Regions from separate parts of the Halobacillus sp. ACCC02827 genome, predicted to be linked through region 2. Evidence: riboswitches for the same ligand, from Rfam matches in the RefSeq annotation. Region 2 holds a riboswitch; the other holds the start of a gene.
The links. A riboswitch is a leader RNA that binds a small molecule or an ion and turns the genes downstream of it on or off. The one in region 2 is predicted to bind cobalamin.
Positions count from the first base shown of each region.

Region 1: linked by a shared signal. The riboswitch ahead of QRD89_RS01715 (ribonucleoside-diphosphate reductase subunit alpha) and the one ahead of QRD89_RS02505 (hypothetical protein) in region 2 are both predicted to bind cobalamin.

Region 1 covers NZ_CP128168.1:314,385-330,081, reverse strand. The annotation lists gene QRD89_RS01775 (pyridoxal phosphate-dependent aminotransferase) at 1-114, shown strand, start outside; gene QRD89_RS01770 (dimethylarginine dimethylaminohydrolase family protein) at 150-1,001, opposite strand; gene QRD89_RS01765 (heterocycloanthracin/sonorensin family bacteriocin) at 1,181-1,438, shown strand; gene QRD89_RS01760 (hypothetical protein) at 1,558-3,372, shown strand; gene QRD89_RS01755 (TOMM precursor leader peptide-binding protein) at 3,369-5,312, shown strand; gene QRD89_RS01750 (SagB family peptide dehydrogenase) at 5,334-6,848, shown strand; gene QRD89_RS01745 (aldehyde dehydrogenase family protein) at 6,887-8,341, opposite strand; gene QRD89_RS01740 (GNAT family N-acetyltransferase) at 8,420-8,872, opposite strand; gene QRD89_RS01735 (DUF2254 domain-containing protein) at 9,018-10,400, shown strand; gene QRD89_RS01730 (pyridoxamine 5'-phosphate oxidase family protein) at 10,467-10,892, opposite strand; gene QRD89_RS01725 (alpha/beta fold hydrolase) at 11,127-12,011, shown strand; gene QRD89_RS01720 (class I SAM-dependent methyltransferase) at 12,080-12,757, opposite strand; cobalamin riboswitch at 12,950-13,126, shown strand; gene QRD89_RS01715 (ribonucleoside-diphosphate reductase subunit alpha) at 13,269-15,503, shown strand; gene QRD89_RS01710 (ribonucleotide-diphosphate reductase subunit beta) at 15,522-15,697, shown strand, end outside.
Region 2 covers NZ_CP128168.1:459,851-475,547, forward strand. The annotation lists gene QRD89_RS02495 (bifunctional 2-methylcitrate dehydratase/aconitate hydratase) at 1-692, opposite strand, end outside; partial or broken gene mmgD (citrate synthase) at 757-1,873, opposite strand; gene QRD89_RS02505 (hypothetical protein) at 1,912-2,112, opposite strand; cobalamin riboswitch at 2,277-2,473, opposite strand; gene QRD89_RS02510 (SDR family oxidoreductase) at 2,639-3,289, shown strand; gene QRD89_RS02515 (alanyl-tRNA editing protein) at 3,429-4,610, shown strand; gene QRD89_RS02520 (LTA synthase family protein) at 4,856-6,769, shown strand; gene QRD89_RS02525 (AAC(3) family N-acetyltransferase) at 6,815-7,621, opposite strand; gene QRD89_RS02530 (YusW family protein) at 7,756-8,229, opposite strand; gene QRD89_RS02535 (SLC13 family permease) at 8,504-10,285, shown strand; gene QRD89_RS02540 (GH36-type glycosyl hydrolase domain-containing protein) at 10,324-13,656, opposite strand; gene bglX (beta-glucosidase BglX) at 13,653-15,697, opposite strand, start outside.

The sequences.
Region 1 (15,697 bases), 150 kb from region 2:
GGATTCGGTACTCACGGGGAAGGATACGTACGGATCGGACTCAACAATTCCGAAGAGAAGCTTCAGGAATCTGTCCGCCGATTCGAGGAATTTCTTTCCTCCACGGAAGCATAAAAAAAGACGAGCGCTTATATGGAGCGCTCGTCTTTTTATTGTCGCTGCAGCGGCATCGAGCAGCATCGGAAAGACCCGCCGGATTTAATGATCTCTGAAAAATCGACCGGGACGACTTCAAAGCCTTCCGACTGCAGGACCCCGTTCAACCGATCGTTTTGAGGAAGACTGATTACTCGTCCTTCTCCGATGGAAAGCACATTCGGTCCCATATAGAACTGCTCTTTCTTTGTAACAGGTATCAGTCGAAAGCGTGACTTGATCTTCTCCAGTCCTTCTTTCGTGAATGCGGGAGGATAAATGATCGCTGTCTCAGGGCTTATGATATTAAAAACACAGTCCAGATGAAGGATGTCTTCCTGCAGGCAGAGCGGCTCCATGCGATAATCCGGAAGGCGGGCGGCCAGTTCACTTGCCCCTTCTTCGCTCGTCCTCCCGCTTATCCCCACCCAGATCGTATCCTCGTCGATGATGACGTCTCCGCCTTCAATAGAGGACGACAACGGCCTTTCTGCAGGGATACCTTCTTGTGTCAGCCACTTCGATAACGCTTCGGTTTCGCCTCTTCTTACGGCCTGTTTCATGGAGGCGATGAAAAGCCTGTCGTGAATGGTAAAGGCAATATCTCTTGTAAACACCTGCTCATTCAGCCGGTGTTCTGCTGGCATTTCCAACACTTCTACACCGAAGTCCTGCAGAACACGGACAAACGCTTCATGCTGCTTTAAAGCAATGCTGGTATCGATACCAACGTCACCATAGTGCTTCTGCGTTTCGTTAATGACCTCTCCAATTTTCATATAAGCCGGTTTGCAAACAAGTACTTTCTTAAGTGTCGCATATTCCGTCCTGCAACCCACTTTTTCACTTTCCGTCACACCTTCCATCTTGCCCACCCTCCAATTTCTACTTATGCTCAACCATTCCCTTATCTTTCTTACGTTAACCAATTATTCGACAAAACATGTTTGAAATCCTTTGAGGAACGTTGCCCAACCCTTTTTCATAACTTGTGGAGGAAGCGATGATTCTTTCGCTGGAACAATCCTTGAAGGAGGGGACGGACATGAATCATTTCAAGAATGACCTGCAGAACTTGAACGTCGGGGAATACCGTGCTCAACCATTAACACCAAACGATCAGGCAAATGTGTACGGCAACGACGCCCGCTTGTGTGTATTCGGTTGTTTCGGATGCTTTAACTGCTTCCGATGTGCTGGTTGTGGTGGTTGTGGCGGATGCGGAGGTTGTGCCGGTTGTGCAAGATGCGGCGGGTGCGGTGGATGCGCCCGTTGTGGCGGATGCGCAAGATGCGGCCGTTAAGGAGATGAGATTGATCGACCCCTGCTGTGTTCGATGCAGGGGTTTTTTCTATTCATAAGAGACAAACAGCTCTACATAGAATCAAAATGGAGTATGGTTTACGGACGAGGAGGAGGAGAATGACTCAATTAGCACCGTCGATGCGGCCGAAACTGAAAAAAGGGACCTTTTATATGCCGGAATCCGAAGACATTATGTATTTCCGTAACAATAATGGATCATTTCGTATGGAAGGGGGAAGCATCACGACCTGGATCGATAAACTGGTTCCCATGTACACGGGGGAACACACCCTGAAGAGCCTGATGGAAGGCCTTCCTGAGGCGTATGCACAGCGAATCCACGACATCACCTCCACCCTTTTCCACAATGGGTTTCTACGGGACACGGCATCGGACAAATCTCACCATCTGCCTGTTCACGCAGCAAAAAAATTCGGCTCACAGCTGGAGTATTTGGAGACTCGTGCAGATTCCCCGGGATGGCACATGGAACAATGGCGAAGGAAGCGCGTACTTATCCTTGCAGAGGGGCGCAAAGCCACTACCCTTACTACCGCCCTGCTGCAATCCGGTTTGACGTCCATCCATGTCCATATGACCGAAAAGAATCAGAAGGAGTTCTCGAAAATGAATGAGCTCGAAACCAGGGAAGCAGCTAACGATCCGGACATAAACCTGCAGATTTCCTTCTCTCAAACGGGCAGCTGGAAAAAGTTCATCCATGACGTTGATGCCGTTTTGTTTGCCGGTGCTGCCCAAGAGCGCGAAAAATGCGAATCCATCTATAAGTTCTGTTGTGAACATGAAACTCCATTCTTTGCCTTGATTGATTTAGGAAGGAAAGCGATGGCCGGACCCGTCATCCACTCTGAAGACGGAGGATGGACATCGATTTGGAAACACCTCCCGGCGGATTGGGTCAGCGACAATGCCCCACCGTTCTCTGGTGTGACGGATGGACTCCTTGCCCATTCCCTGGTCTTTGAATGGTTCAAGCATGAAGCAGGCATTAACGAGCCTTATCATTCGAACTATTTCTATATCCTTGATAAAGAAACGCTGGAAGGTGACTGGCACTCCTGTAAGCCGCTCCCCCGTATGATGCACTCGAAAATCATGAGGAAAACGCCGACCACCAGGACAGAAACGAAAGATCTGCTTCTTTATTTCCAATCCTTAGCGGAATCCCCTCTTGGGATCTTTCATTATTGGGAGGAAGGGGACGCAGAGCAGCTTCCTTTATCGCGCTGTACCATTCAGGTGAAAAGTGCCGGCAGCGATTTCCCCGCCCTTCTTCCAGCGGTGAATGTCGCAGCCTTAACCCATGAAGAGGCAAGGTGTGAGGCGGGGCTTGCAGGAATTGAACGGTATCTCCACTCCATGCAGTCTCATGGAGAGCAGATGTCGATCGGAGCGGGCGGATCGATACACGAAGCATCCCTGCGCGCTGTGCATTACTGGCTTCAGAAGCAGACGTTCCGTAAACGAGGAGAATACTTGGTTTTCGACGATGTAAGCGATCCGGAATGTCGTTACTACTTGAGAGCTTTACAAATGGTCCGTCCGGAAATGGAATGGATATTGAGTGAAAGCGAAGCCGGTTTTCCTGTCATTTGGCAGAAATCCAAAGGAGGTGCCTGGCATGGTTGCAGCGGCGCAAATCTGACACTGGCCATACGGGAAGCGGGCAAACTCGCCTTGTGCGAAGACATACGTCCCCCTAAAGGTACTTACGAACAAATAACCGCTGCATCAACTATTTCCGTAAATATTCCGTCTATCCATGAAGAGAAAGTTTTATTTGATCAAGTAAACCAAAGGTTGGAGAAGAACGGAAAAAAACTGGAATTCGTAGAAGTCCATGCTTCTCCGTTTACCGAAGACGGAGTCGTAGCCGTCTGCGGCGTTGTAGAGAAGGAGGAGAAGACATGACTCCATCGGTTACCCTTATTGGAAATGGAAGGTTGGCGGCGTGTATTCAGGAAGAATGGAACCTTCCGAATGATCTTCTGTATATGTCTTCCTGGCAGGAGAATTGGACACAGGAAACAGACTTATTGATTCTTGCGGATGACCACTGGAATCCAAGACTGCATCTTCAGGCAGAAAAAGCCGCAAGAGAAAACCACATTCCATGGGTGCGTTCCTTTTTTTCCTTCGGAGAAGGTATAATCGGTCCATTCGTTCAGCCGGAGAGAAAAGGATGCTCCCAATGTGCCGATTACCGCCGGCGTATGGCTTCTAATCAACGAAGAGACCTCTCTTCTATACAGCATTTTCTTGTTGAAACGGGAAGAACTACCGAAGAATGCCCGGATCCGTTCCGTATCAGGAGCATGGCCATTATGCTGATAGAAGAGGTTAGAGCATGGGCGGAAGACAGACCGTTACGCACCACAGACCATATTGCCTTGTTTTCCACCCAAACAATGAAGCGTTCTTTGCATTATGTTCTTCCGGATTCGAATTGCTTCGTCTGCGGCACGGTTCCGGTTGACGACAGGGAGACTGCAAAAATCGATATACAATCAAACAGAAAAATATCGAGCACCACCTTTCGGACGAAGACGATGGAAGAACTCAGCCGATCCCTTTCAAATGATTACCTGGATACTCAGACCGGCTTACTTAACAGTAGAATGATAGAGCTTGACACACCGTTTTCCGATGTCATCGTCAACCTGCCTCTTCCACACGCAGATGAAGGGTCGGCAGGAAGAACCAATTCCTTTCAAATGAGTGAGAATACAGCGATTCTTGAGGGACTGGAACGATTCTGCGGAACAGATCCAAAAGGAAAAAGAACGACGGTTTACGATTGCTTTCAGAACCTTCCTTCCGCAGTCCATCCATTTTCATTAGGGGTGCACGCCGCAGAAGATTATGAAACAGAAAACCACCCGTTCACTCCTTTCGATCCTGAACGGAAAACGAACTGGGTATGGGGGTATTCCTTCCTTCGCAAGGAGCCCGTATTGGTTCCGGAAAGGCTCGCCTATTACAGCACCGGGTGCGGAGATGGATTTGTCTTTGAAACATCCAACGGCTGTGCGATAGGGGGAAGCAGAGAGGAAGCGATTTTTTACGGAATCATGGAAGTACTGGAGAGAGATTCTTTCCTCCTCTCCTGGTATGCCAGGCTTCCACTTAAGAGGATAGATCCCTCCACTATACCTGATCAGGAATTACAATGGATGCTGCTGCGATTAGAAGAGATTTCGGGTTATGATCTCCACCTCTATGACGCAACGATGGAGCATGGAATTCCGAGTGTATTTACAATCATTAAGAATCGAAATCAAAAGGAGGAGCGACTGAATCTCCTATGTGCCGGCGGTGCACACCTCGATCCGATCAAAGCCATTAAAGGGGCATTGTTTGAAAGTGCAGGAATGATCGAACCGTTGAACAAAATATTCCGCCGGAATAAAGCATCCTATATGCCGATGCTCCATGATGATGCATTGGTTAGAAGTATGGATGACCACGGCATGCTTTATGGGTTGAAAGAAGCAGAAAAACGGCTGGATTTTCTGCTTCAGCAAAAATTGCCAGGGCATACATTCAGTGAATGTTATTCCCCTCCGCCCCGCCGGGAGGACTTGAAAGAGGACCTGATGGATGTCCTGCAACGTCTGCACCTTAACGATTTAGATGTCATCGTTGTGGATCAAACAACGGAAGAAATACGAAAAAACGGGCTTCATTGTGTAAAAGTAATCATACCAGGGGCACTCCCAATGACATTCGGCCATCACCTCAGAAGAATCACTGGTTTGAAACGAGTATTAGAAGTACCGAAAGCCTTGGGATACAAAGAAAGAAAATTAAGATTGGAGGAACTGAATCCTCATCCACATCCATTTCCTTAGCAATCGACAGGAGGAGCTTCTATGCACCCCGAGTCCTTTCTGTACCGTCTCCATTTTCAAAGCCAGGCGGTCATCCCTTCCGACTGGGAGGTAGATTGGGAAGATGCCCCCCTTCCCTACAAACTGTATAAAGAACTGCCATCCTTCTTACTGGATCACCATATCCCTTTGAACCCAAGCCCTCTAGGCAGAAGGAAATTAGAAGGGGCGGAATGGATCGGTCATTTTCTTTGGTTCGCATATGGACTCACCCAGTTTGCCCACACGGCGACGCCGGCAGACTCGGAGGAGAAGACATCTACATCCTTCCCTTCGCTTCGCCGCTTCGCACCTTCAGGAGGAGGACTGTATCCGAGCGAGCTGTATCTTTATGTGAAAGAGACGCCTTTTGCACAAGGCGTCTACCATTATGATGCCGCCCATCATCGTCTCGTATTAATAAGAGAAGGAAACTTCGATGACTATATAACGAAAACCCTTGGACTTCGTCTGGATGTTTCTTCATGCAAAGCCGTATGTTTCATCACAACGATATATTGGAAGAATTTCTTTAAATACCATAACTTCTCATTCCGGCTGCAAGGCCTGGATGCGGGGGCAGTAATCAGCCAGACAGAGGAAACAGCACGTCAATTCGGCTTGCATTCACGTGTCCATCTTTCGTTCCTTCATAAGGCAGCTGATCACCTGCTCGGCCTCAATCGTCTGGAAGAAACGACGCTGGGCATCCTGGCGTTATCGGAACAAGAGATACCTGCTGCAACTGGGAAGGAAGAGATTACAGGGTCATCTCTAATCGAGGAAATCCCAGCGGTGCAGACGACCTGTTACCAACGGTCGAAACATATAAAACCACACCAGGATGTCCTCCAGCTCCATGAAGCAGCCATTCTATCTTCCTCTTCCCTCTTCCGTACCAATGCATCCGTACCGCAGCAAGAAAAATACGGTAAAGACATTTATCCACTCTCTGAGTCGCGCGCCACCACCTCTTCCTTCAGAGATGCATGTATGAACCGCTGCTCGCCCGAAGGGGATTTTATAGATAGATCTATGGATGCCGGGAAAATAGCGGCCCTTTTGAAACAGTCCACTCTTCCGGATGTATCATCCATTTCCATCTATTTATGTATAAATGGTACTGACAGAATAGATGCAGGAGCATACGAATACGACCCTGCCTCCCACTCTCTTCTAACCATAGAAAAAGGCGATTTCCGCCAGATGCTGCAGTCCGGGATGACCATGCATAACGTCCCGCTTCACCATACGCCTTTATGCATTCATGTGGCAGGAGCAAGGAATGTAGACGCAGGCGGTTATCGGATGCAGTTGATTCATGCCGGAAGGGTGATGCAGCGAATATTACTGGCAGCGAGCGCTTTAGGAATGAACGGACACCCCCTGCTTGGATTTCACGTTCCCATTCCCGACTCGATTTATCAATTAGACATCCGGAACCAGACGACACTCATCCAGATTCCGATCGGTTACCATACCCCGAAAAGCAGACTGTCCGGTGTTCTCCATGCCTAAAAAAACCCTGCGTCTTTGTCGGACGCAGGGTCTCCTTATTAAAATGGGTACTCACGGTATCCATTCATAACACCAATCCATTTGACAGTCGTAAATTTATCCAATGCCCACTCGCCATTAAAACGGCCGAGCCCGGATTCTTTTTCTCCGCCAAAGGCGACATGAGCTTCATCGTTCACTGATTGATCATTAATGTGAATCATACCGGTTTCAATTTGCTTGGCAACCTCCACTCCTCTGTGGATATCTGTCGTAAAGACGGAGCCGCTGAGACCATAGGGAGAACCGTTGGCTATTTCAATCGCTTCTTCTTCGGAAGACGCCTTAATTACTGCTCCCACTGCTCCAAACACCTCATTTTGAGCAATCGGCATATCATTGGTCACTCCAGTAAGGATAGTTGGGTGAAAAACATTCCCTTCCGCTTTTCCGCCTGTAAGGATTTCCGCTCCTTGCTCCACACTCGCGTTCATATCTTTCTGAATGCGTTCTACCGCATCTCTGTTAATTAAGGGACCGACCACTGTATCTTTTTCTCCCGGGTCGCCTACCTTCAGGCTTTCCACCTTTTGCTTAAACTTTTCAACGAATTCATCATGGACACGTTCATGAACAATGATCCGGTTTAACGACATACAGATCTGACCCTGATGCAGGAACTTCCCGAATGTCGCCGCCTGAACCGCACGATCGATATCCGCATCCTCTAATATGATCATTGCATTGTTACCACCGAGTTCCAACGCCGTATCTTTAATATGCTTTCCAGCCAATTCACCTATGTGGCTCCCTACCTCTGTCGAACCAGTAAAGGAAATTAATTTTGCATAAGGGTGTGTTACAAACGCATCCCCGATTTCCGATCCGCGCCCTACTACGACATTGATCACTCCTTCAGGGAATCCCGCTTCTTCAAAGAGGTCGGCAATCAAGAGCCCCGATGTCGCCGGCGCGTCAGAGGCCGGTTTAACGACGACTGTGTTTCCCGTAGCAAGTGCCGGCGCAATCGAACGAACAGCTAAATGAAGCGGGAAATTCCATGGACCAATGACACCGATCACACCTTTAGGCGAACGGTATATCCTATTCTCTTTCCCCGGAGTATTAGACGGAAGGATCTGTCCAGCCATACGGTTGGGGAACGTAGCCGATTCCCTGATAATTCCTACAGTCGCTTGAAATTCCACCTCGGCTTTAACCATCGTACTTCCCGATTCCTTGACGAGCCAGTCGACTATTTCACCTTTTCTATCTTGAACGACCTCCAGCAGGCGGTCGAAATACCCCCGCTTTTCCCTTGGGGTTGTGTTCATCCAGTACTTCTGAGCTTGATAGGCAGCTTCATATGCTTCGTTCAAGTCTTCCTCATTTGCTGAGGGGATAGAAGCGATCGACTGTTCTGTGTAAGGATTAATATTTTCGACAAATTTATCGCTGGACCCATTCTTCCAGCGTCCGTTTATAAACTGTTTCGTAAATGTTTTAGGGCTCATTCTATTCACACTCCATTTCAAGATTTCCACAGGAGTATGATACCCTCGCATCAGATTATCCAAACGGCAGCCAACGTCTCAGCCGCCTGCTGTCTGCTTTATCATATCGACATGCGGGATTCCATCCTCCAAATACACGTCGGATATTTCCTCAAAGCCGAAGGATCCATAGAAGTGGCGCAGATGTTCCTGACCATGAAGAAAGATCCTCCCAACTTTCCATTCTTCCTCCAACAGACGAACCGCTTCCGTCATCATCGCCCTCGCATAGCCTTTCCCCCGATGGTCCTCTGTCACCAGGACACGACCAATCGTGTAATGGCCATCCACATTTTCCGGAGAAATAATCCGGCAGTATGCCGCTATCTCCCCATCCACCTCCAGCCACAGATGCAGAGAATCTTGATCTCTGCCGTCGACTTCCGGATAAGGGCATTCCTGCTCCACGACAAATACAGCCACCCGTGTCATTAAGATCCGGTATAATTCCTCTTTGCTAAGCTCATCAAATGATTTCCTGACCCATCTCATCTTCATCCCATCCTCACCTTTTTTCCTTTACTATATCGAAGCGGACTTTCCGATACAAAGAATTTTTTACAATTTCTTTCCGAATCGTTTTATCTGAATAATTTCAGGGAACCCGGCAATGGAAAAGGAATTAGGAGGATTGGTTATGTTCAGCAACATGCTTCCCATATCATTGAAAAAATATCTTCAGATGCCAAAGAGGCAGAGGAAGCACGAGGTGCAGATGGCTATATGGTATATGCCGTTCATCTATATCATTATGTCCCTCGTGGTCGTCGGGATCACCCTGACGCTTGACCTCGTCGTAGAAGTCAATCAATATACTCAAAACATATTTCAGATCAACGCTGAAGTTACCCGCATGCTTGTCAGTACGCTGATCGGGGGCATGCTGACGTTAAGCGCATTCACATTGAACTCCCTGCTTGTCGTCCTCACGACATTCAGCGGCCAGTTTTCACCAAGGATGCTTCTAAACTTCGTTTCGGATAAACGGACACAACATGCTCTCGGGATCTTCAACGGCAACTTCGTCTATGTATTGATTACCTTCTTATTTATCGGAAATGCCCAACGTGAATTCTTCGTAGCCGTACCGATTATTACCGTCCTGCTCACCTTTATATCTGCCGTCACATTCGTGTATTTCATCAACCATGCCACGACATGGATGCAGGTCCACAACATTACAAGCACCATGAAAAAAACGTCAGAAACAATGATTAACCAAACGCTGCATAGAGACCTTGAACCATACCGTAAAAAGAACCCGGAAGACTTGTTGGAAGCATACCAGGATGATGCCCGTCAGATTAAATCACCCGTATCCGGCTACATACAGCTGGTGGATTATCGGGAAATGATTGAACAGGCGAGAAAAGACGACATTATCGTCCATCTTCACGCTCAAGTCGGCGACTATGTATTGAAAGGGAATACACTCTTCAGCTACTGGGGGCCCGGCGCAGCGGGCAACGATTATAAAGAATATTGTTCTATGGTACATATCGGTCATAAGGAGACGGAATTGCAGGACATTCAGATGGGGATGCATAAACTGGCGGAAGTAGCGATTAAAGCACTGGGAAATGACGATCCCAAAACAGCGACCAACACGATCCATCAAATGGCCGATCTCATGCTTACCGTGGAGGACTACATCACCTTCACCCCTTATTTAATGGACCAAGAGGAACAGACGAGAGTCGTGCTTCTGTCTGAGTCGTTCGAATCCTATATTTACAGGGGATTCGGATTTATACGACATTATGCGCGCAGCAACCACCTTATCATTACGGAGTTGATCAGAGGTCTTGGGATGGTGGCAGAATCCATCGACGAATCTAAGCACCAGATGCTGTGGAAGTTCGCCTGCGATACGCTTGACCATATCGAAGAAGAAGTCATTTATACGCTTGATAAGACTTTTCTGCTGCAGGCGATGAACCACTTAGCAGAACTTACAAATAATACATTGGACTATTTCGCTATCGAACGCCGCTTTTACGACGAACTTCCAACTTCTTAAATCCGGAAAAAATAAAAAAGGAAACCCCGGACTGTAACAAGTCGAGGTTTCCTTTTTTGTATCCTTTTACAAATCAAGCGTTGCAGGCGTATCTTCCCCTTCGTTCATTAGACGAATGCTTTCCGGCATAATTTCAAGGACAATATAGTTCGGATCATCCTTCCCATCAAACCAACGGTTCATGCGCTCCGACCACAACTCTTCTTTAATTTCCTGGTCTTCACGGATTTTCGCCTGTCCTTCCACTTCCAAGTACGTATCCCCGTATCCTTCGCCTTCATAGCCGATCAGAATATGGACATTCGGATTCGCTTCAATTTCATCCGCTTTATGTGTGTCGCTGTTCGTAGGAGTATAGAATGTGAATTGTTCATCATTCCAGAATGTCATGTAACGGGTATGAGGTTTGTCATTCTTTACGGTAGCCAACGTACCGATTTTATGTTGTTCCATAATCTGCTTAATCTGGCTCTTTAATTCATCTTGTGTCAATGCAAACAAGCTCCCTTCTCCATATATGCTGCTCTGTCTTTCATACATTTCCAGTTTTCCCCGATAAACGAGAGCTAAACACAAAAATATGCCGCCGGTCATGACACAGCTCTTTAAGGGCAAGCTAAGAAGACCCGTTTCTGCACATGGATGCGCAAATTTGCATAAAATCGTTTTATCCAAAGCCTTCCTTGTTTTACACTGAAGGAAAGACAGGATTCGGGAGGAACAACCATGACTTTACAAATGAAAAATTGGAAATGGCTTTATATTGCATTGGGTTCTATATTTGTAGGGCTGCTCATCCTGATGATCAATTCAAAATCGAGCAGCTCGGAACCGTACCCGCGCGAAGAAGTAACACCGACCTTATTCATTCACGGGTTCAAAGGGGGGCCGAGGAGCTTCCAGACCATGATGGACCGGATGCAGTCCATGAATTGGGGAAAAAAAAGGATGACGGTCTATGTAGCGAACGATGGTACCCTCTCCATCCAGGGAAGCTTCCCCCAGACAAAGAACCCGTTCGTGCAGATATTGTTCGAAGATAATCGCGCCAGTATTTCCAATCAAACAAAATGGGTCGAAAACGTGATGATCCAGCTTCACTCCCGCTACAATGTTCAACAAGTAAATATTATCGGACATTCCATGGGCGGGTTAGCGTCAATCAATTATTTACTGAACGAACCTGCGGACGGCGTACCTGCCGTTAAGAAAGTTGCTGCTATCGCCAGTCCATTTAAAGGCATTCGGAAAGATTCCTATTTTGAATCCAATTACGGGGCCGCAACCGTGGATTTGAGACCAGACTCTGATGCTCTCCAGGATATGGTTAAGAATAAGGATCATTTCTCAGATAATGTAGACGTCCTTGCGGTGGCCGGAATCATCAACAAGGAGGCCCCGGAGCAGGAGCACTGGGATGGTCTTGTCCACGCCTCAAGCGTCCACGGACTGGAAGACATCGTTCCATTCGGCCGTTACTACGAAGAAAGAATTTACCAGCCTCAGGCAACCCACTCCGGCCTCCATGAGCTTGCGGAAGTCGACACAATAGTGGCTGAATTCTTGTGGGAAACAGCACCAATGCGTTCGACAAGCGGTGAGCATCCTTAATCCAACAAAAAAAGTCCGGAGTTTGCTCCAATGCGCCTTGATGCATTGGGAAGCAACTCCGGATTGTTTTATTCTTTTTCGAAAATAAATACCCACATGAATGTAAGTGCCTGCTTTAATTCTTCTTCAAGCCCCGCCAAGAGACTGTCCTCGACACCACGCTTGTAAACCCCTTGTCCAGCTATTGATCTCCACCCTGTCTCTTCTGCCATCTTCTTCAATTCCCACGGCATCATCGTATTGCATATGACTTGTTCCCCGAACAAGCGGCGATAGCTGTTGGTCCTCGGCATTGCCGTCGGACCAAGCAGTGCGATACAAAGTCTTCCCCCAGGCTTCAGTATCCGCTTCATCTCATTAAGCCCCTGTGAAGGAATCTCCGTCCATTCCAATGAATTGACCGCCATGGCACTATCAAACGAATCATCTTCGAAAGGTAGAGCAGTTAGATCCCCCTGGACGAAGGTAAGCCCTTGTTCCCTGACTCTGTCATTCGCCTTATCAATCATATCTTTCGACAAATCAACCCCTGTGACCTCATATCCCTCCTGCCAAAGCCGGAAAGATCCATAGCCGTCTCCACAGCCGAGGTCGGCTACTTTTCCTTTCGGGATATGATTCTCAAGGAAGGGAAGGATCGTACTTCGACTTCCTTCGTCCCACATTTCCTTGCTTTTTGAACTCCACATCCCGGCACGGTCGTCCCACTGCCTTTCTGCTTCTTTATGCCAATCGAACTTGACCATTTCCTCACTCGCCTTTCCGCTTCTTATATATATTTCTTCTTATAAAATTATACCTTACACCAATGCGCTGTGTCTGGGTTTTGATGCTTGGAGGTATTTGTTGTAGAATGGAAAAGGCTTGAATGTTATTTCGTTGTCCGTTATGATAGAAACACAAGATAAGCTAATAAAATTAATCTGAACAACTACATATAGTATTTGCGAACAGAAGATGCCACAAGGCTTAATAGGGAATCCGGTAACCAATCCGGAGCTGCCCCCGCAACTGTACGCATCCGCGAAATGGAAGATTCCACTGTGCCGCGCACGGGAAGGACCAGAGTAAGATCGGATGCCAGCCAGGAGACCTATCTTCGTTCGGCAGAGTTTCAACTTCTTCGGGGATTGAGAAGATGAAGCGATGGAACGAGGACTTTTTTGTGTCTCGCATCGTTTCATGGTTTCATCCACTCCCTTTCCCGGAGTGGATTTTTTTATTTTATATGTAGATATCAGATCAAGGAGTGAAACCATGAGCGTATCAGCAATTAAAGACCAATGGAAAGAAAGATTAGAAGCTTGGAAAACCGAGTTCCCTATGCTTGATCTGGATCGCATCATCCATAAAATTCCTAACTTAGGTTTTGAACATATGACGGAACAGGACCAGCGCCACGCTCTTATTCTCGAGTGTCTGGCTGAGGTCGATGAAATGGAACCGGATTGGACATTTGCAGCCAGCAGAATGCTGCTTGAGCAGATGTATGAGGAAGCTTCCAGTAACCGCGGAACAAACAAGGAATATGAAGATTTTCATGGTCTAATCTGCACGTTGATTAAGAAAGGCATCTATTCCGAGAAGCTGCTTACATATTACTCAGAGGAAGATATATACCAATTAGAAGAAGCACTCGCCCCTGAACGTGACCATCAATTCACCTACATTGGTTTGAAGACATTGAGTGACAGATATATTGCAAGAAGTAAAGAGAAAGAAGTTTATGAACTTCCTCAAGAGCGCTTTATGATCATTGCAATGGTCTTAATGTCACAAGAAGAAGCACCAAAACGGTTGGCACTCGTAAAAGAAGCCTACTGGGCTTTGAGTCATTTATACATGACTGTAGCCACCCCGACTTTAGCAAATGCGGGGAAACGTTATGGTCAGCTGAGCTCCTGCTTCATCGATACGGTAGATGACAGCCTTCAGGGCATCTACGACAGCAACACAGACATCGCCAATCTCAGTAAGCACGGAGGAGGAATCGGAGTCTATCTCGGCAAAATCCGCAGCCGCGGCAGTGATATCCGTGGATTTAAAGGGGTTTCCTCCGGCGTCCTTCCTTGGATGAAGCAGTTAAACAATACAGCCGTGAGCGTCGATCAGCTCGGACAGCGTCAAGGTGCCGTCGCTGTATATCTTGACATATGGCATAAAGACATTTTCCCGTTTCTTGACAGCCGATTGAACAACGGAGATGAACGGCAGCGGACGCACGACCTGTTCACAGGCGTATCCATTCCGGACATCTTCATGGAAGCAGTGGAGAATCGGGAAGACTGGTACTTGTTTGACCCTCACGAAGTACGCAAAGTCATGGGATTTTCGCTGGAAGATTATTTCGATGAAAAACGCGGCGAAGGCTCTTTCAGAGATAAATACCAGGCATGTGTAGAGAACCCGGAGCTTTCCAAAGAAACTGTGCCCGCCATTGAAATTATGAAACGGATCATGGTTGGACAGTTGGAGACCGGAACACCATACATGTTCTATCGGGACGAAGTAAACCGGATGAATCCAAACAACCATGCCGGCATGATTTATTGCAGTAATCTGTGTACAGAAATAGCACAGAATCAAAGACCTACCACTCAATCCGAACAATACGTGGAAGACGGGAAGATCATTACCGTCCATAATCCTGGTGATTTCGTCGTGTGTAACCTTTCCAGCATCAATCTGGGCCGTGCGGTTCCAGCCGGTGTGCTTCCACGGTTGATTGCAATCCAAGTACGTATGCTCGACAACGTAATTGAACAAAACACGATTCCTGTACTACAGGCGCAATTGACCAATCATAAATATCGCGGCGTAGGTCTAGGAACCTTCGGCTGGGCCCACCTGCTTGCAAAGAAGAAGATTGCCTGGGAATCAGAAGAAGCACTCGCCTATACAGAGGAAGTGTACGAAGCGGTTGCTTATCACGCGATAGAAGCAAGCAGTGAGCTGGCTCAAGAAAAAGGAAGCTATCCTCTATTTGAAGGTTCTGACTGGCAGACCGGGGAATTTTTTGTTAAACGATCGTTTGACCAAGACCGCACATGGAACTGGAATGAGCTGAGAAATAAAGTAGCGGCACAAGGAATGCGGAACGGGTACCTGCTCGCTGTCGCTCCAAACTCCAGCACTTCCCTGATAGCAGGAAGCACAGCAAGCATCGATCCGATTTTCAAAAAGTTCTACTCAGAAGAGAAGAAAGACTACAAGATTCCAGTAACCGCACCAGAGCTCGATCACACGACTTACGGGTATTATAAATCCGCTTACGATATTGATCAGCATACTAGCATCAAGCAGAACAGTATCCGCCAGCGATTCATCGATCAGGCCATTTCCTTCAATATGTATGTAAGAAATACCATTCAGGCGAAAGAACTCCTCTCCCTGCATTTGGATGCATGGCGAAGCGGGATGAAGACGACATATTATACAAGATCAACTTCCAGTCAAGGCGAATACGACGACTGTGAATACTGTTCATCATAATAAGGAGGGACACCTATCATGCGCACAATAAACAAAAGAAAACTGGTGGATCATGAAGCTCCCAATGCTTCAACAGGTATTGTTAACGGCAGAAGCTCGAACGTATTGAACTGGGATGATACCCGTTACGCCTGGGCTTACCCTATGTATAAGAACATGCTTTCGAACTTCTGGATACCAAACGAAATCAATAT
Region 2 (15,697 bases):
CTGCTTGTCGCATCACCGGCAGCCCAGGATTTCCGTGATCCGGTGTTTGGCGCGTGGCGGTATGTGCGGAGACTGGAATTATCGACCCATGCCTGCGAGACGGCATCGGTGACTTCTTCCTTCGTCCCGCCGAGCATCGCTGTAACAACGGCGGCTGTTGCGACTTTTACGTAAAGGACGTGGTCCAAACCTTCTCTGTTCAGGCTGTTCTCAAGTGCAAGGACACCTTGAATTTCGTGGGCCTTCACCATGTTCACGAGCACGTCCTTCATGTGGAGCGGAGCTTCCCCTGCGGCCAGTCGCCTCCGGCTGATATAGTCGGCGATGGCCAGGATTCCTCCCAGGTTGTCGGAGGGATGCCCCCACTCGGCAGCGAGCCACGTGTCATTGTAGTCGAGCCAACGAATCATACAGCTGATATTGAAGGCGGCATGAACAGGATCCAATTCATAGGAAGTCCCCGGGACACGCGAGCCGTCAGGAACGATAGTACCAGGAACGATGGGACCGAGGTGTTTCGTGCATTCCGGGTATCGAAGGGCGAGAAACCCGCAGCCAAGCGAATCCATCAGGACGTACTGGGCTGTCTGCAACGCTTCCTCGCTGGTAACTTCTTCGTGAACCGCATAAGCAGCGATTTCCTCCAATAATGGATCGGTTTCCTTGAGGGTATTCATTTTCACTTCTTCCATTTCATCTCCACCTTTACAAAGAATATGTACCATACAGCCGGGCAGGCAGCCCGGCTTTCTTCCTTTATGGATGCAGATCCCGCGGGCCGGAATAAAGGACACGGGGACGGAACAACTTGTTGTTGGCGTATTGTTCTGTGACATGGGCACAGAGGCCGAGGGTTCTTGCAGCAAAGAAGATCGGCGTGTACAAAGCGATTGGAACAGAAAGAAGGTAATAGACAGGAGCAGCGTAGTAATCCAGATTCGGATATAGATTTTTTTCTTCTTTCATGACGGCTTCTCCTGCTTCACACATGTCAAACAGGTCTTCACGTTTTTTTTCTTTTGCGAGTTCCCGAAGAGCTTCTTTCATGAGGGAAGCCCGTGGGTCCATGCGATTCCTATACACTCGATGCCCGAATCCCATCACCTTTTCTTTCTTCTGGAGCTTTTCATAGAGCAGGTGACGGAATCCGTCGGTCGTTTTTCCTTCAAGCAGCATATGCATGACCGCTTCATTCGCACCGCCGTGAAGATTCCCTTTTAAGGAGGCGACGGCACCGGTCAAGGCACCATACAAGTCGGCATTCGTCGATGCGATGACCCGGGCGGTGAAGGTCGAGTTCGGCATTTCGTGCTCGCTGTAGAGCAACAGGGAACGGTCGAAGAACTTCACCTCCTGCTCCGATGGGTATCGTACCGGTGATCATGTATAAGAAATTCGCGCTGTAAGAGAGTTCCTCCGTGGGCTCGATGACCGGTTTCTGCTGCAGGATGTGGTAACTGTTAGCGACGATGTTCGGAATTTTAGCCAGTAAACGCAGCGCCGTCGTACGCATGACCTCCGGTGAGCGGTCTTCCAGCCTTTCATCGTGACCGGCAAGGGCGGAAACACCTGTGCGCAGCGCATCCATCGGGTGTGTAGAGGACGGAAGCTTTTCGAAAAGCGTAAAAAAACCTTGCGGCAGGGAATATTCCTTTATTAAATTAGCTTCGATATTTGATCGTTCTGCACCTGCAGGGAGACTGCCGTGAAGCAGAAGATGAATCAAGTCTGTATAGGTCTTACAGCCGGCAAGCTCAATCAGTTCATAGCCGCGGATGACAATTTCCTCTTTCTCTGTATCCAGGTAGGAAAGCTGCGTCTCTGCAGCAATCACACCATCAAGACCAGGTCGATAGATCATTTGATCAGGCATAGACATCCTCCTTATAGTAACCGCTTACAAAAATAAGATCAGGACAGCGAATGCTTACCGAAAAGTTCTTCGCGGACAAGGACGTATGCTTTTTCTAAACGAATTCGTTCCTCCGAGTCACGGCATTCCTTCTGCCATTGTTCGAACGTCTCCTCCAGTGTACTTGGAAGAGCGGCGTAGAACTGATTCATAATAGATGCTTTAAAAAGGTCGATATAGCTGTCTATCGGATCAATCATAGAGACACCTCTATTTCATTCGGAAATAAAGCCAATAAAAAAACAACTTCCCCAAGAAGTTGTCAAGCTGCGTTCTTCCTAGGAAAAGCAAATAAGATCCGCAGCCATGCGTATCCATCCTTCTCCTGAAACGGCACTTCACACCCCCTATCCTCGTAGGTACATGATGTTCGCTGAAACGGGCAGGTCTCCTGGCTTATGATCATCGCTCCCTGAACCCTTCCCATTCCCGCTCGATGACGGGGACAGTGGTCCTTCAGTTCGCTCCCAATTACAGTTGCGGGACAGCACCGGCTTTTCACCGGTTTCCCTTTTAAGCAGGCAGCATTTGTGCGCCTGCACCCGAATCAAAACGTATTCAGTTGTCACAGTTCAATATATCAAACAATCCATAAATAAACAATATTTTCCTTTCTTCCCCATGGTAGGAACAGCTGGGATGTTTGCTTTTTATAAAAAAAGGTTACATATCTTACAGGTGAACAAACTATACCATGTATGTTTTCCATAGAAAGGATGAGTGAGAGTGAAAGTTCTTGTAGTAGGTGCAAATGGTCAAGTCGGTAAACATCTGGTTGAGAAAATCCAGGACAGCGAAAAAGTAGAAGCTGTCGCTATGATCCGCAAAGAGGAGCAGGCGTCCTACTTCAAAGATTTAGGAGCCGAAACGGTCCTTATTGACTTGGAAGACGACACGGAAACCATTGCAAAAGCGTTTAAAGGAGTGGACGCTGTCGTATTTACAGCGGGATCCGGTCCGAATACCGGCCCTGATAAAACAGTAATGATCGACCTTGACGGTGCGGTGAAGACGATCGAAGCATCGAAGCAGGCAGGTGTGAAGCGCTACGTCATGATCAGTTCTTTCGATACGACGCGGGAAGCGATTCAGGAAGCACCGGCTTCTTTCGCTCCTTATGTCATTGCGAAGCACTATGCAGATGACTGGCTGCGACGAACGGATCTGGATTACACGATCATCCACCCGGGAATGCTGACGAACGATGCGGGTACGGGTGAAGTGGAAGCGGCAGAGAAAGTCGAACGCGGGGAAATTTCCCGTGAAGACGTGGCGAGCGTCATTCTTGCGACATTGGAAAATGAGGCGACAATCGGTAAGGAATTCCAAGTGGTCGGGGGAAATACGACCGTCCGCGATGCTGTAGGATCTTTATAATTATTAGGAAGACTCTCGAAGGCTCTGCTGGAAACAGCGGAGTCTTCTTTATTGTTTCGTCGATTTCCCGGGAAATATGTGGCGGCACCATGTGAAAAAATGCTACGATTCCCGTAGGATATACATAGGAGGAAAGTATATGACACGGAAATTATATTATGAAGATGCTTATTTGACAGCATTTGATACAACCATTGCTCGTACCGGGCAGGATGATAACGGATTTTTCGTCATACTTGAAGAAACAGCCTTTTATCCAACCGGCGGCGGCCAGCCGAGTGATCGAGGAGCTTTGAACGGAGCACCGGTTTCGGGTGTGGAAGAAGTGGACGGCGATATCCGTCATTATTTGGAGGAGCCGATGGTCGTCGGAGGTACCGTCCATGGGGAAATTGACTGGGCCAGACGCTTTGACCATATGCAGCAGCATTGCGGTCAGCATATCCTTTCTGCAGTCTTGGAAGATCGTTTTCAGTGGCAGACGACCAGCTTCCATCTGGGTGAGGAAACGGTCACGATCGATTTGGATACTTCTGAGCTTCTGGAAGAAACGCTTACAGAAGCGGAAGCAGAGGTCAACCGCTTGATCCTGAAAAATATTAAGGTGGAAACAGCATGGATGACGGCGGAAGAGGCGGGGAAGTATCCTTTGCGTAAGAAACTCGCCGTCACGGAAAATGTCCGTCTCGTCATGATTCCGGGCGTTGATTATAATGGATGCGGCGGAACACATCCGCAGGCGACCGGGGAAGTAAGGGCTGTCAAGCTTCTGGGCTGGACTAAGAATAAGGGTCAGGTGCGCCTGGAATTTGTCTGTGGAGAACGTCTGCTTGGACAGTTCGGGAAGAAACATCGACTGTTGACGGAGTTGAAGCAGCTCGTTGCCCGTCCCGAGGAGGCGCTGCCGGAGGAAATCGTTGAGCTGAATGAAAAAAGCAAAGAGAAGGATAAGTACATCTTGGATTTGGAGAGTAAGCTGATCGGCTATGAAGCGAAGGAGCTTGTGGAACAAGGAGAGCAGAAACAGTTTCTCTCTGCAGTATATCAGGACCGTTCCATTAAGCAGCTCCAGACTTTAGGGCAGGCTGTGTTGAACGAAACGACGGATGCCTGTGTCCTGCTCGTCAGTGAACAGGAAGATGCCCTCCAGTTTGTACTTGCCTGTGGCAGCGGACTGGACAGAAATATGAATGACGTGGCGAAACAAGTGTTGCCGCATATCGAGGGAAAAGGCGGAGGAAAACCGCATTTTGTCCAGGGTGGCGGCAAGAAACGAATCAAAGCGGATGCATTTGTGGAGCTGGTAAAGAATATAGTTTAAAAAGAGTCCCCCTGAACTCCAGGAAGCGCCTGTCGCTTTCTGGAGTTTTTTATCATCTTACGGTAACTGTTGTGTAATAGTGGTGTAATAGTATTAAGAACATATAACAGTTCCATTATTGTTGCGTTTTTTTATTGTAAATGTGGTATTATCAATCTTGTTCTCCTACGCATGCTTAATTTTAATTGGTATCAGCTATTGATGGAACATAAATAAATTAGATCACTATTTACGGAGGTTGTATCATGTTTTCTAAATTTAAAACAAAGATGGAAAACCCCGAATTCAAGAAGAAATTCATGATTTATGCTGCTGTCATTGCAATTTTCTGGGCGAAGATGTATTACGTTCAGGGCAGTGTCTTCACGTTGAATATTGAAAATGCCAATGAAGCGGCTATTCTTGCATTCAACCCACTGAGCAGTATTTTCCTACTATTCGGTGTCGGTATTCTTCTTGGCGGCCGTAAGGGAATGCTGGGGATGTATATATTCGGGTCCTTACTATTGTATGTAAACGTCCTATTTTATAGAGAATACAACGACTTTTTAACGATTCCGATGTTAGGTCAGGCGGCAAACCTTGCCGGTCTTGGCGGAAGTATCACCGATATCATGTCAGCCACAGACATTTTCCTGTTCCTTGATGTCTTCGTCGCTGCATTTCTATTGTTCTTCTTAAGAAAAAATCGTTTGCAGAGTTTCATGCCGAAACGAAAGGAAGGTTTGATCCTTGCGATGATCGCTGTTCCTTTGTTTGTCGTGAACCTCGGCTGGGCACAGACTGAGCGTACGGAATTGCTGCAGCGGGCATTCGACCGGAACATGCTTGTCAAGTACCTTGGTGTCCTGAACTTCCACGCGTATGACCTTGTTCTACAGGGACAGACAGAGGCGAAGCGTTCTTTCGCCGACAGTAATGAACTTGCGCCTGTCTTGAATTATCTAAATGAGAAAAAGACGGAGCCTAGTGAAGAAATGAAGGGAATTGCAGAAGGGAAGAACGTTATTGCTCTTTCCTTGGAAAGTACGCAGACCTTTGTTGTCGATAATACGGTGAACGGACAGGAGCTGACGCCATACTTGAACGACCTGAAAGAAGAAGGGGCTTATTTCAGTAACTTCTATCACCAGGTGAAGCAGGGGCGTACATCCGATTCCGAGTTTCTGTTGGATAACTCCTTGTATGGATTGAACCGTGGATCTGCATTCTTTACGCATGCGGGGAATGAATATGAGGCAACGCCGGAAGTGCTAGGCAAAGAAGGGTACACGTCTTCTGTTATGCATGCGAACGATGCCAGCTTCTGGAACCGTGATACGATGTATGATTCACTCGGATATGATCGTTTCTATTCCAAGAAGGATTTTGATGTAACTGAGGATAAATCCTATAACTGGGGTCTTCTCGATGAGTACTTCTTTGATGAATCCCTGGATAAGATGGAACAGATCGATCAGCCTTTCTATAATAAGATGATTACACTGACGAACCACCATCCGTTTACGCTTCCGGAAGATAAACAGATGATCGAGCCTGGACAAACATCCAGTAAGACGCTGAATAACTACTTCCAGACGATTCGTTATCAGGATGAAGCATTGAAACAGTTTGTAGAGAAATTCAAGAAATCTGATCTGGCCGATGACACGGTGTTGGTCATCTATGGGGACCACTTCGGTATTTCTGAGAACCATAAGAAAGCCATGGGTGAGTATTTGGATAAAGATATCAATGAATACGAACAGTTCCAGCTTCAACGCGTACCGCTTCTCATCATCGGAGAAGGCATTGAGCCGAAAGAATATGATACAGTCGGTGGTCAAATCGACCTGCGTCCGACAATCATGAATCTGCTCGGTGTGGAAGATGACAATCCCGTTCAATTCGGACAGGATCTCTTCAGTGAAGATCGTCAGGAATTGATGATCGACCGTGATGGTAACTTCGCAAATGAAGAGTACGTCGGTGTCAATGGCAACTGCTATGACAGGGAGACCGGCGAACCGGTAGAAGGGGAAGATGCTTGTACATCCGGATTTAAACAAGCGGAAGAAGAGCTTGCTCTATCTGACTCTGTCGTCTACGGCGACCTGCTTCGCTATTTAGACGAAACAGAAATGATTGAGCAGAAAGCTTCCTCAGATAAAAAAGAATAAGACAAGAGAAAGAGCTTGCGGGCTGAATCCCGCAAGCTCTTTTTTTTATTGGTGTGCGTGGAGGAGGTATGCTTCTGTGAAGTCCACCACTGCGGGCTGGGGAAGCAGACGGGCTTCTGCCTCTCCGACCGGTGCTTTCTTCACCTGGTGCACCTTTTCGAATGCTTCTCCGATTGTTGGGAAACGTTCTTCCTCATACTCTAAATCTTTGTAAGTCCGCCATACTCTCTTTCCATCTTCATAAACCGGACTTCCATTCGTACATTCTTTCAGACACTTGGAACGATATTCCCCGAGATGCATGGACGTATTGCTCTCATAGTCCGTACCAAGTAAAAGGACATACCCGTCCCGGTCATAAATCCGGGCGAGTGGAGACTGGTCCCCAAGTCCGAAATCAAGCGAATGGTCCTTCGTGATTTCTTCGCTGTATTTCCCCCAGGCTGCGAAGGAAGAGACCGGATGGTTGCTCCGCTTGACATCAGGAAAAGAACGGAACGCCTCCGCGATCTGTCCCATGAAGTAACTAGGAGTGATGACCGGATCAAAGGCGGGCATTTCTGCGCGCACCGTTTCCCACCACGATTCAGGGATGGGTGGATTCCCCCATCCGGCTGGATCCGACATGTTGGCACTATGGGCAGGCATGACCAAGGTCCCTGTCGGTGTCAGAACGTCCTGCAGAGCATGGATGACGGTGACAGGTCCTCCACACACCCAGCCCAGCGAACTCATCGAGCTGTGAACAAGCACCGTCATGCCTTCCTCCACTCCTAGATTTCTAAGGTCCTCCGCGAGGGATTTCCTTGTTTGTGGCTGCTTTGAAAATTGGACAGCGTTTGCTTCCGACATAGTCGAACGACCTCCTGCTTCCATTATGTAATGGATGTACTCCTTTTATTTTACAATGAATGGCAGGAGTTTAGGAGGGGATAATTTCATAAAAAAGGAACACCTCCGATCATCCTGCCGGAGGTGTTCTTCCTTTATTTTGTTTTATCCCTGTATTCTTTCTCCGTACCATCCGGGAAATCGACGTCGAGCTCGAAAGACTCATAATCATCCGGCAGGTTGAAGGCTTCCTTCACTTGCTTGATGACCTCATCGTCTGCGGTGTCCTTGTCGAACGTCAGCTCCTGGAACAGAGGTGTCATTTGTGCCAATGCCTCGTCGGACTGAAGGTTTTGGTCGTCCATGTCATCTTGATAACTCGCTTCCATTCCATCTTTCTCCTTTTCATAATCCACATCAAATGTATTGTTCTCCGGATAGTGGACCTCTAAGTCGAAGCTGGTGAACGGAAAAGATTGTTCATCCGTCTCTGCTGCACCATTTTCTGCCTGCTCCTCTTGAGGTGCATCCTCAGGTGGGTTGCTTACCTCATCATTATCGTTACATCCTGCTAACAGGAAAAAAGGGACTGCCGCCAGCAAGGATAGTGTTTTCCAGTTATTCATCATTCCTGCATCTCCTTTGATTTGAAAGTATTCGTAGTGTACCCAATCTCTAGAATTCATATATATGACGCGATTTTCTCCACATATCCTGCTTGCAGACAGGGCGAAGGTACGTATTTTTTTCAAAATTAAGGAACACTGCCAATAGTTTTGAAATATTTTACTATAAAAGAGTTGCGTAATTCCGAGTAAACCTATAGACTTAAATATCAATTGATGATTATTCTGAATATTTAATTTCGTAAGACTATAAACAGGTGGGTATGGAGGATTGACAATGACCTGGGAGATGGGGTTTGTGCTGCTGGTCGTCTTGGTGATGATGATCTGCTTATTTAAAGAGGTGGCGCGGCCGGATATTATCGTGTTCGTCGCGTTGATTGCGTTTCTTGCAGTGGGCATCATTACACCGGAAGAGGCGATTTCCGGCTTCTCCAATGAAGGTATGCTGACGGTTGCTATGCTGTTCGTCATAGCTGGTGTCATTCAGAAGAGCGGGTTGGTTGAGAGATCGGTGGCAGCCCTGCTCGGGAAAGGGAAGTCGGAGAGGAGATCGTTGTTCCGGTTTCTTGTACCGATATCCGGTGCTTCGGCATTTTTGAATAATACACCGATCGTCGTAACGCTGACACCGATCGTTCGCGAATGGTGTGCCGATCATAATATATCACCGTCTAAATTTCTGATTCCATTATCTTACGCTTCCATCTTGGGAGGAATACTTACCTTGATGGGTACGTCCACCAACCTTGTCGTCCATGGATTGCTGCTGGAGCGGGGGATGGAGGGATACAGTCTTTTCACTCTTGCACAAGTCAGTCTTCCCGCAAGCTTGATCGGGTTGGTTTATTTGGTGACGGTCGGTTACCGTATTCTTCCTGACTACAAACCTTTGAATAAAAGAAGCGGGGATGAACGGAAGCAATATTTGATGGAAGTGGTTGTAGAGAATCACTTTCCAGCCGTCAATCGGACGGTTGAAGAGGCAGGACTCCGTAATTTGGAAGGAGTTTATCTGCTGGCAATTGCGCGCTCCAAAGATAAAGTGTGTCCGGTTAAGAATTCTACAACGATAAAAGCGGGGGACCGCCTTATTTTCACTGGTATCATTTCCAAGATCGCTGAGCTGCAGGATAAGAAAGGATTGACGATCAAAACAGGAACGGACGTCTCCCTGGAACAATTGGAGAACGGACACGGCCGACTTGTGGAAGTCGTCGTCTCTCACCAGTCCTCTCTGCTGCATAGAAAGATAAAAGAAACACAATTCCGGGCGACGTTTGATGCAGGAGTGGTCGCTGTTCATCGGAACAATGAACGGATTGAAAGTAAAATTGGTGACATTGAGTTGAGAGCCGGAGACACGCTCCTGCTTTTGACAGGAGCTGATTTTCAGGAAAGAGCAGCTCAGTCAAAAGATTTTTATGTCGTTACACCGCTTAAGAAACACCCGCTCTTAAATAAGATGAGCAGTTGGAAGGCGTGGACGGCACTCCTGTCCCTGGTCGCAATGATCGGCCTTGTCACCATGAACGCCCTGTCCATGTTTACGGCAATGAGTATATTGGTCGTCTTTTATCTCCTGTGCAAGATTGTTACTCCTGATGAAGCCAAGCAGAATGTCCAGTTCCACGTCCTTCTGCTCATCGCAAGTGCCTTTGGAATCGGGCAGGCCTTGTTCAAAACGGGCGCTGCCGAATGGGTAGCCGGCGGACTGATCCGACTGTCCGATCCATTCGGGATTTTCGGAGCCCTCGTTCTGTTGTATGTTCTGACGGCTCTCTTTACAGAAATGATCACAAACAATGCTGCCGCTGTCTTAATGTTCCCAATCGCTGTCGAGGCCGCCAACAGGCTGGGAGTAGAACCGATGGCCTTTGTCATCTTGGTAACCATCGGGGCGTCTGCAAGCTTCCTGTCTCCAATCGGATACCAGACGAACTTGATTGTATACGGACCGGGGGGATATCGATTCAAAGATTATTTAAAGGTTGGTCTGCCTTTGAGCTTTCTTGTCATGGCATCGACGATATGGATGGTTGATTGGATCTGGATATAATAAAAAGGACTTCCGGAGACGGAAGTCCTTTTTGTTGTTCAAAGATAGATGTCGATCGTATTTTCTTTGCTGCTAAGGTATGGTTCTAATTCTCCTTTTGCAATTTTCCATCCGCCTTGCCTGTAAGGGGAGGAGGTACTTTTTAATGTGAGTTTATTTCCGTTTGCCGTGATCATAGATGCTTCGGAATTCAGATGGTAGATGAATGTAACGGGCCGGTGGAGAAGATCGAAATGAAAATGTAAGCCGTCCATATTGGGTGGAACGACTGGATCGATGACGATGCTGTCCTTTTCCTGCCGTACCCCGAGAGCCTGACTGATCAGCTGGTTCATATAGATACCGGGACCGCTGGAATAGATCCGCCATCCGCCCTTGACTGGTACACTTCCGTCCTTCAATTGATGGAAGTGCTCCTGGGCATCATAACGATCCAGGAAAGCCCCGTCGGAGCTGCTGAAATAAGCGTTGCTTTGACGTAGTGAGGCGTTCGGTACGACTTCTTGTATGCGGACAGGATTAATCACGGCCAACCCATCCCACACATCTTGATCTTTTCCGAGCTTCGCCATTGCTTCTATGAAGCGGATGTGTGCATGAACATACTGTAGACCAATCTCCCGTCCGAAGTTGGAAGCCTGCTCTGCCCGCTTAAAGTGTGTGCTCACTCCTCCCCGATAAGTAGCGGGACGGTTCATCAGTCTCACTCCATCAGGATAAGTAAGCTGGTTTTTTATGATTTCATAATGACGAGCAGCTTCTTCCGGCGTAAATAATTCACTGATAATGCTTCGCTGCATCGGGAGCAGTCTGTAGTGTATGCCGGTCGTTTGATCCTGGGGATGAAGCATGTATTCCGGGTGCTCCTTGTCTTCCATATAAATGAACCCTGGAATGACATCCGTCTTATTAATAAATTGGTGGTAGTCTCTTCGAATTCCGTCGGCCATTTTCTTTGTACGTTCCGCGCGTGTGGGATCCTTGTCGGTGAGCAGGCTGGAAAGGGAATGGACGGCCTGGTACATCAGAGCCGTCGTCCAACTGCTTACCAAGTACTTCTTCAACTGTTCCTTAGCCGGCTGAAGCGTATCGTCCCAATCCCCGTCGTCGTAAGAGGGGAGGCAGGTGTCGTGTAAGAAGTGTTGGTCCATATAGGATAGTTGTCGATCCATGTGTTCGATTAACGGAAACTTCGATTCTGTGAAGGAATATGTGTCTGCTTCTGTATATGGGATTTCTTCCTTCAGAATGCTGTAATCCCCGGTTGTTTTCAGGTAGTCACTAACCATTTTTAACGGCCACACAATAATGTCCCCGTGGCTTTCCGCCTGCTGTATGGAAAAATACTCATCGAACATGAACCACTGGGGCCAGTTGCCGTCTCCGGCGTATTGATGGGCATACACATGAAGAATGATATCTCTTGCTGTTTGATAGTTCTCTGTCGCCAAGAAAAATTCAAAAGGTCCCTGACTGACATCTCTTGTCCCCCAGGCAGCTCCTCCGTATTGCTCCAGACCATGGGGAGTGGAGAAATGGACCAGCATGTTGTGGGTGTACCAGGAGCTCAAAGCATTGAACTTCTCCATTTCCCGATTGATCCGTTCATCCGCATGAGATAAATGGAAATGGTTCCTGACCTGATTTATATAGTTTCGATAGCGTTTCTTTTCCACACCGAAGTCCATCATCTTCGTTGGGGCAGGGGTCTTACTTAAATGACCTGCCAGATGCAGCGTCCATTCTGAAGCAGACTCCAGAGCCATGATGACGAGGGAGGTGTTTCCTTTCTCTACTCCCGATGTCAGGAAGTCTTCGTCTACTACTTCGTAATCCGTTCCTGAGATACTCATTCTATAACGAAGGCCCGGGTGGACGGGATAACTAGCCGCTGTCTCATCCGCTTTGAAGATCAGAGAGCCTTCTTCCTCGTCGTAATGAAAGGGGGCGTCGTATTCGTTTGCATTCATTACTATTTGACTCGTCACGATGCAGCGATAGCTTTTGCCGCTTTCAGCCTGGAAGTCCATCTGAATACCTCTGCCGTCTGTATCGATGAAATTCGTAACGAGAAAAACCTCATCTGAGGTCTTGTATATCCACTTCGCATAATTAAGCCCCATCTCAAATAACGAAGGCATGGTAAGGAGACGGTATGTTCCTTCCATCTCCACATATATCCGCTGTCCGGCTGTCTTAATCAGATTGAGAGGATTGCGGCTGTTGGACATCATCTTGTTCATAGAAATATTGCCGACGGCCACTTGAGAATTAAAAATGCCATACATGTAGGAAGTAGTTGTGAGCACATCATTTCGGATGCGATCATTGTGCCCATCCATTAAAATATGGCCGTGCGGGCGTTCCATCGTTTCTTCCTTCTGCTTGAGGACAACATGTGCATAGTCCGGTGTGAAGAAGGACAATAATGTGCCGTCTGCTTCCTCCTCCAATATGCGATCGCTGTAAAGGTCCTGCAGTTCTGTTTCCGATAGTTCTGTCGTTATTAAAGGAGAACCGATCATTTCGCTGAACCTTGGTTGTCCAGGGGAAGACGTGTCTGGTACAGAATTGAGGGGTTTGCTCCAGGCCTTCTCTATATGGTCGGGATGAAACGGTTCTTCCACTGCTTCGGCATGGTTTTCTTTGAATAAACCGTAAAACGTGTAAGTGGCCTCTCCGTTCAGTTTTACGGTCTCCGACTGAAGGGCACACATGGCAAATTCATATTGATATTTCTGGTTGGCCAGGGTGGGTTTTTCAAGAGCTTCCGGACGGTTGGTTGTTTTATAGGATAACCCGAAGAATTGAAATCCATCTGTTGAGAATCCGGCAATTCTGCTCAATCCTCCTTGCTGCAGATAAGGAAACGAACCACCTTGAGGCTGGTTCTGCCTTGAAGAGACAATATATCCCTTCTCCTCCTGATTGAAAATCGTGTGCTCGATGTATTGAGAAGTGTACGCTTCATTGGATCGTACGGCTTGAATATCTGCAAGTCCGACGTCCTGTGTGTAGAAAAGATCCGCTCTGGAATTTCCTTTCAATGTCACATCCCAAAACCATAGATGATCGTCGGACAGCCGGAATACGACCTCATACGCGACAGATTCGAAAACACCGGTCCAGCTTACTGCTTCGTTTCCGAAACAGACGGTACTGGGTGATTGAATGCCGAGGAGAGGGGTGGCTGCATACGTGCCATCATCTTGATGGATGCGGAGGTAAAGGTTATTCAACGATCCATCTATTCCGTTTGATAAAACTTGGTTGATTAAGAGGTTGTTATAACGAATGCTGTATAGATCGCCCGTTGGGAGAAAAGTGAATTTCAAACGTCCTGCTTCTAATTCGTGCGTGTGATTTATCATTGGAGGCTCTCCTTAACATCTTTTTTTAAACGGAAGGATACTTCGGACAAATCCCGGCTACTTGTTCCGATAAACGTCTTGAATTCACCTGGATCACTGGAGCGTGACAGGTCGGCATGGACATACCGGAGGTGCTTTTCTGTAATAGTGAACGATACACATTTCGTTTCACCCGGCAGCAGAGATACTCTTTGGAAGTCTTTAAGCTCCTTCACCGGACGTACGACCTCTCCAACGAGGTCCTGAATATATAATTGAACAATTTCTGTACCGGCCATGTTTCCTGTGTTTGTCACATCGATAGAAAATGTAATGCTCTCACCGGAACATAAAGTGCTCGAAGAAGACTTGATGTTATCGTACCGATAGCTTGTATAACTAAGGCCGTATCCGAAAGGAAACAGCGGTTCATTCGGACTGTCTAAGTATTGGGACGCGTACCTTTCCTGTGCATCAGGAGCGTCTTTCGGTCTTCCCGTATTGAAATGATTATAGTAAAGAGGAACTTGTCCGACTGAGTTCGGAAACGACATTGTAAGCTTTCCACTGGGATTGGCCTGTCCGAACAGGATATCACCAATGGCGTTCCCGCCTTCTGTACCCGGGAACCATGCTTCAAGAATGGCATCGGCCCCGGCTTCGATCTCCGTTAAATCAAGGGGACGCCCATTGAACAAGACGACGACGATCGGCTTCCCAAGCTTCTGTATTTCCCGGAACAACAGCATTTGAGCTTCGGGTATTTGGATGTTCGTTCTGGAGCCTGCCTCTCCACTCATTTCGGATGCTTCCCCGAGTCCTAACAAGATGGTATCTGCATGTGCCGCTTTCTTCAGGGCGTCTTCCAAAAGGGAAGAGGAAGTCTTCTCGATATGGGAACCTTCGGCGGATACCAACCTGGTTGATTCGCAATGTTTACCAATCCCGTCGTATACAGAGACCGTATCCTCCGGTGATCCTTTCCATGACCATGGACCAAGTATATCGGTGCTGTCGATGAATGGTCCGATCAATGCGAGGGATCGTTTTGGATCGAGAGGGAGAAGGTGGCGTTTGTTTTTAAGAAGGACGATTGATTGTACAGCCGCATCATAAGCGGTCTCTCTATGTTTTTCTGAAAGGACAAATTCCTTCTCCTTTTCGATGTCCGCCCCTCTGTAAGGGTTTTCAAATAAGCCCAGCTTTTCTTTTAACCGCAGGATGCGAAGTACGGCCTCGTCCAACTGGTGTTCTTCGACTGTCCCTTCTTTTACCTTCGTTGGCAAATGGTTGGAGTAGCAGGTCGTCATCATTTCAATATCTATCCCAGCCTGCATGGCCAGTCTGGCAGCATCGGCTTCATCTTCCGCCACCCCGTGCGGGAGGAGTTCTTTGACTGCTCCCCAGTCGGAAATCAGGACACCTCCAAACCCCATTTGTTCTCTAAGTAACTGTTTTAACAGGGGCTCGTTAGCCGTAGCGGGTACGCCATCCACTATATTGAAAGCCGCCATCACCATTTCGCAGCCTGCGTCAATGGCCGCTTGAAAAGCCGGTACATAGGACTCCATGAGCTCACGCGGCGACAGGTCTACTGTATTGTAATCACGTCCGCCTTCTGCAGCACCGTACGCTGCGAAGTGTTTGACGCAGGACGCGACCCGGTAAGGATCATCTTTCAAATGATCTCCTTGGAAACCTTTTACCTGGGCTTTGGCGAATTCGCTGTTCAAATAGGCGTCCTCGCCGGTAGACTCCATCACTCTTCCCCATCTGGGATCTCTGACAAGGTCTACCATCGGTGCGAACGTTACATGGGTTCCAGATACAGCCGCCTCTTTAGCTGCGATTTCGGCACATTCTTCCGCAAGATTCAAATTCCAGGAACAGCCTAATGCTAATGGTACCGGGAAGATGGTTTTGTATCCGTGTACGATATCTGACATAAACAAGAGTGGGATTCCGAGACGATTGCGTTTTAAATGTTCCCGTTGAATCGAAATGGTCTGCTCTGCACCGGAAGCGCCTAATACAGAACCGGCTTGGATAATTGCAGATTCTG